DNA from 2 places in the Turicibacter bilis genome. Region 2 is predicted to be linked to the other one. Evidence: riboswitches for the same ligand, from Rfam matches in the RefSeq annotation. Region 2 holds a riboswitch; the other holds the start of a gene.

The links. A riboswitch is a leader RNA that binds a small molecule or an ion and turns the genes downstream of it on or off. The one in region 2 is predicted to bind lysine.
Region 1: linked by a shared signal. The riboswitch ahead of J0J69_RS10160 (YfcC family protein) and the one ahead of J0J69_RS03045 (transporter substrate-binding domain-containing protein) in region 2 are both predicted to bind lysine.

What each region holds. Positions count from the first base shown of each region.
Region 1 is NZ_CP071249.1:2,102,368-2,105,586, forward strand. It holds gene J0J69_RS10150 (helix-turn-helix domain-containing protein) at 1-677, shown strand, start outside; gene J0J69_RS10155 (hypothetical protein) at 775-981, shown strand; lysine riboswitch at 1,424-1,598, shown strand; gene J0J69_RS10160 (YfcC family protein) at 1,842-3,219, shown strand, end outside.
Region 2 is NZ_CP071249.1:644,832-648,050, reverse strand. It holds gene J0J69_RS03050 (endonuclease MutS2) at 1-1,034, shown strand, start outside; lysine riboswitch at 1,168-1,334, shown strand; gene J0J69_RS03045 (transporter substrate-binding domain-containing protein) at 1,414-2,223, shown strand; gene J0J69_RS03040 (amino acid ABC transporter permease) at 2,234-2,986, shown strand; gene J0J69_RS03035 (amino acid ABC transporter ATP-binding protein) at 2,998-3,219, shown strand, end outside.

The DNA of each region.
Region 1 (3,219 bases), 1.3 Mb from region 2:
ATCGCATTCGATATTATATTTCTCTTTGTTATTTAAATGAAGGCAAGTATGAAAAAAGTTTAGAGTGGATTACTCCGGTATTAGAACAAAGTGAATATCTACAGCCTAAAGCGGCAGCTTATTTAATTAAATCGACTATTTTAAAAAGACAAGGTCGAGATGAGTTAGGAAGAGAGTTATTACTCGAATTGATTAATAATCCTTTTTATGAAGATTATTTGGGTTATGCTTATCATAATTTAGGCTGTAGCTTTAAAGACTCAGGACTATATCAACAAGCACTTGATTGTTTGAAGATAGCACTCCCTCTCCGTGAAACAGTTAAGCAACGCTCGATTACCAAATGTTTGATGGGCGAAGTTTATTTTAGAATAGGCAATTATGAAAAAGCTCATAGTTTATTAGTCGAGGTTAAAGATATTATTTTTCATAAAGGTTCTCTTGAACAACAAGAGGCGACTTTAGAGTGGGGATTAGATTTATATTTGGAAACTCAAGACTTTGAGTCCATGTTGATTTTGTTAGAGGATATTCAAAAATTAGTTGATAAAGAGATATTAGATGAGTTTATTTATACGAAATTTCAAAATCGATTATATAAAAGGATTATGAATGATGTTCTTGGTCAACAGAAAGATTTAAATGAATACCGTATTTTACTTGATGCTATTACGTAAAAGGTCACAGATTTTTCAATAAATCTGTGACCTCTTTTTTCTTTATTCCACAATAAATAACTACTTATAATAGTTATGGAAACAGGAGGACGTAGTAGTGAATAAATTTAACGATTATCAAATGCATCGGATGATTTATTTATTACGATTATCATTTTGTATCGATCAAAAGAATAAGTACATTCCGGATACGAAAGTAAATGATACTCCGAATAACTCAACTAATAATAAAATTAGTTTAGAAGATTATCCAATTGACTTAGTCAATTTAGATGAAATCTTGGAAGAATCACATCATATTTGAAATGTCTTACAAATAAAATCGATATAAAATAAGTTTCTATATCTATCATTAATTAGGGAGAGTGTTATGCACTCTAATTAAGGTTAGTGTCGTTCATCATTACAAGGGTACGTAGAAAGCTGTTGTTAGGGGTAGCAACAGCTTTTTATGTTTCATTAAAAATATTCAAAAAAATAAAGCCTTAAATCATCATGAATACACATTAATATTTAAAAAATAAACGAAATAGTCTTCTTTTAAACTATATGATTATAAAATAGAGAATGATAAAACAAGCATCAAACAACAAAATGCTAATTTCGACATTATATGGTATTTATAACTAATTTATATAAAATTTTAATGTTTTAATAATAAAAAATAAGTGTTTCTTATACTATTTAATAAAAAAATGTTGTTTTTGAGTATAAAATAAGATAAGATGACATTGTAAATTAAATAGGTTTTAGATAGAGGTGCGGTAATTAAGAGTACTATCGAAGAGTGAAGATGTTGACGCGATAGGAAAGGGATTCTCGCCGAAGCCTATAACTGATACTTTAAGGTTATAGAGCTGGTGTTAAGTAGAAGATATTTAACATTGTCACAATTTATTATTGTGGAGGGCTATCATTCCGGATTTAAATCATCCTAACTTAGTACGGTTATATGATAAAAGTCTTGAGAATGGCCTCAGGACTTTTTGAATGTTTTGATTAGAGTCGTCCCAATAATCGTGGAGAGCTATCATTTGAGAATCGGAAATAAGGATGATCTATTGTTCTTTTCTGAAGGTCTTGAGTGAATGGCTCAAGGCTTTTTTTATTTGCCTCTTTCAACTAAACACTATTTAAAATTTAAAATAAGAGGGAGAAAAAAATATGCTTAGTTTAAGAAAACCAAGAGTTGATGGTAAAGAGGAGACAAAAGAATTTAAAGTCCCTCATACTTTAGTCATTGTTACATTTATTTTAGTTATCGTAGCATTAGCAACATGGATTTTACCTGCAGGAACATATGAGCGTATCGTCAATGATGCAGGGAAAACAGTCGTTGTTGATGGTTCATTCGCTTATGTTGATCAAACCCCACAAGGATTATTTAGTGTATTACAAGCCCCAATTCATGGAATTGTAGGAGCGGCAGAAATTATTGCTTTCTTATTTGTAGTTAGCGGATCAATTGCAATTATTACAAAAACACGTGCTATTGATGCTGGAATTACAAATGCCGTTAAATCATTTAAAGGAAAAGAAATGTTAATGATTCCGGTTATTATGGGATTATTCTCATTAGGTGGGGCCATCTTCGGAATGACGGAAGAAGCTATTCCATTTATTGCGATGCTTATTCCTTTATGTTTAGCCTTAGGATACGATAGTATTATGGCGATGGCAATTTCTTATATGGGATGTATTGTTGGATTCGCAACAGCCATGTTAAATCCATTCTCGGTAGGAATTGCTCAAAGTATCGCACAGGTGCCAGCAGGAACAGGGGTTGGATTCCGAACGATCATCTGGGCGGTTACAACAGTAGCTTCAATTTTATATTTAATGTGGTATGGACGCCGTATTAAACGTAATCCACAATTAAGTCCAGTTTACGAAATTGATCAGGTACGTCGTCAGGAGTTAGAAGACGCAGAATCTGAACATTTACCATTCACATTCAAACATAAAGTTATTTTAGCATCTATCTTAGTATGTTTAGCTGCTATCGTTATAGGTGTTTTACAATTTGGATTTGGAATTCCAGAAATTGCGGCTATCTTCTTTGCAACGGGAATTATCTGTGGATTCATTGGGCGTTTAAGTTTAGATGATATGGCCAATTCATTCATTCACGGAGCAAAAGATATGATTAGTGCAGCAGTAGTGGTTGGATTTGCACGTGCAATTGTTATCATTGCTCAAGACGGACAAATTATTGATACGATTCTTTATAACTTATCAAACTTCATTGGACAATTGCCATCGTTAGTTGCTGGATATGTGATGTTCTTTGTTCAAATGTTTATCAATTTCTTTATCTCATCGGGATCAGGACAAGCTGCTTTAACGATGCCAATCATGGCACCGCTTGGTGAGTTAGTTGGTATTACACCACAAACTTCAATTTTAATTTTCCAATTTGGTGATGGATTCTCAAATGCTATCTTCCCAACAAGTGCTGTTTTAATGGCTTGTTTAGGTGTAGCGGGAATTCCATGGGCAAAATGGATTAAATGGGTTTGGCCAGTTCAATTAATTTTTGGTG
Region 2 (3,219 bases):
GTGCAAGAACCATTGCCACTTCCCATTATCCGGAGTTGAAAGCATATGCCTATGAAAATGATGATGTCATTAATGCGTCAGTGGAGTTTAATATTGAAACATTATCGCCAACCTATCGTTTATTAGTTGGGGTACCAGGTCGTTCAAACGCGTTTGAAATTTCAAAACGTTTAGGGTTAAAAGAAGCGATTTTAACAACAGCTCGTGCGTATGTTGAAACAGAACGTACGGAAATGACTGATTTAATTACGAAATTAGAAGATCGTGGTTTAGAGTTAGATCATGAAATTCAATTATTACAAAAACAAAATCAAGAAGTAGAAGCGATGCGTCTTGATTATGAACGTAAGATTGCAAAGTTTGAAGCTGAACGAGAGCGTGTCTTAGAAGACATTAAAAAAGAAGCTTTTGAAAATATTCGTCAGGCAAAAGAAGAAGCAGAACAAATTGTAGCGGATTTACGTCAAGCAAAGAAAATGGCTGACTTAAGTATTAAAGATCATGAACTAACAGAAAAACTAACGTCGCTTAAAAAATCAGAAGCCAAACAAGCAGAGCAGTTTAAACGTAAAGCACGTAATAAGGCCCCACTAAAAGCAGGAGATGAAGTCATGGTACTTTCATTAAATCGTCAAGGAGAACTCATTGAGAAAACAAAAAATGGTGACTGGATGGTTCAACTTGGAATGATGAAAGTAAACATTAAAGAAGAAGATTTAGAATATTTACGTCAATCAGTGAAGAAAAAAGATTCAGGCAAAGGTAAAATGATTCATAAACGTAACACAAACGTTGGGATTCAACTAGACTTACGTGGGGAACGCTATGAGGATGCGATGTTACGTTTAGATAAATATATGGATGAAGTCCTGTTAGCAGGATATCAAACCGTGACAATCATTCATGGTCATGGAACGGGAGCTCTTCGCCAAGGGGTTCATAAATATTTAAAGAAAAACAAACATGTTGCTTCATTTAGATTCGGTGGTGCTGGTGAAGGTGGTACAGGAGCAACTGTGGTTGAGTTAAAATAATAATTAAAGACATAGGGTACCCTATGTCTTTTTTCGTACCAGAGTATTAAGTTACTTTATAAAATAATCCAAAAATTTCCTATAAATACTTGAGGTTCATGTTAAAAAATGGTACATTAAGTTTAGACAAGAAAAATCGTATAGAGGTAGCGGTGCATCAGAGTATTATTTGGAGTCGGCAGACAGTGAAAGATAAGAAAGGTAATCATCGCCGAAAGCTAGCATTGGCAGATGCCTAGCTTGGGGTTGCAGGGAATACCTGTAACACTCCTTCAGAAATGAAGAGGAGCTATTAATCAAGCGGACTTTAAAAAGGTAAGTCGTGTTTAATAGCACGACTTTTTTTGTTGAAGAAAATCAAAAGGGGAGAAAAATTGATATGAAAAAATTTATTGGAGTTTTAGCATTAGGTTCGTTGTTAGTTGGGTGTGGAGCAAACGGAACAAATTCAGAGGATCAATTTATTGTAGGAATGGAGTGTAATTATGCTCCATTTAACTGGCAAACAGATAAGGAAACGGAAACAGCTGTTTCAATTGGTGGAGCGGGATTATGTGATGGTTATGATATACGAGTGGCCTCACAAATTGCAGATACGCTGGGGAAAGAATTAGTCGTTAAAAAATTAGATTGGGATGGATTACAGCCAGCACTTCAATCAGGGGAAATTCATGCCATTATTGCAGGGATGACAGCGAATGAAGAGCGTGAACAAGGAATTGACTTTACAACACCATACTTTGAATCTGAAATGGTCATGATAGTTAAAAAAGATGGAAACTATGTGGATGCCACTTCAATTAATGACTTTAGTGGAGCTAATGTCATCGGACAAATGAATACAAATTATGATGAAATCATTGATCAAATCAAAGATGTTAATCATTTAACGCCACGTTCAAGCTATCCTGAATTAGTTCAAACATTATTAGCAGGAGAGTCTGATGGAATCACAGCTGAATTACCAGTTGCCGAAGGAGTTGTCCAAGCGAATCCAAGTTTAACAATTATTCATTTTGCTGATGGGGAAGGATTTGATGTAGATACATCTGTATCAATTGGGTTAAAAGAAGGAAGCCGCGGATCAGATTTCTTTAATAACGTACAAGCTGCTTTAGATCAAATTTCTGAAGCGACACGTCAGGAATGGATGAATGCTGCACGCGAAACAGCGCCAACAGGAGAGTAAGAGGGTGTTTATGATGTTTCAAGTTGATTTTTTTGAGAAAGCTTTTGATTTATTTACAAATAATTTTAATTTATTTTGGTATGGGATTAAAATTACATTATTATTAGCCTTATTGGGAACAATATTTGGATTAGTTATTGGTCTTGTTTTAGGAGGGATTCGTGCCATTGCCATCGAACCTCGTGATTCGATGGGAGTTAAGGCTATAAAAAAAGTATTACATTGGATTGTGGGGTTGTATGTGTGGTTCTTTAGAGGAACGCCGATGATGGTGCAAGCAATGTTTTTATATTATGCCTTAAGACCTGTCCTTGGGTGGGATGCGATGACAGCAGGGATTGTAATTATTTCTGTGAATACGGGTGCTTATATGGCGGAGATTATTCGTTCTGGGATTCAATCCATTGATAAGGGGCAAATTGAAGCTGCACGTAGTATTGGAATGACGAGCTCGCAAACCATGAGATACATTATTTTACCACAGGCCATCAAAAATTCATTCCCATCTATCGGAAATGAATTTATCGTTAATATCAAAGATAGTTCGATGCTAAATGTCATTGGGGTGATTGAAGTTTTCTTTCAATCACGATCAGTAGCTGGTAGTGCGATGTTATATTCAGAAACATTTTTTATTACTTGTTTGATTTATTTAGTGTTGACAACGATTACGGCGCAAATTTTGCGATTTATTGAGAAAAGAATGAATCTGCCTAAAACATCTTTTCCAGCGTCACAAACTGTACCTAATACGCTTGACTAAGGAGGATCATAGTGGAAGCGAATCATATTATTGAAATCCATCGTTTGAAAAAACATTTTGGGAATTTAGAAGTTTTAAATAACATTGAGTTTCATGTAAAAAAAGGAGAAGTTATTACAATTATTGGATCAAGTGGAAGCGGGAAATCAACCCTTTTACGTTGTATTAATTTATTAGAGAATCCAGATAGTGGAGAAATTTTATATCATGGAAAAGATATTTTAAAGGGAAAT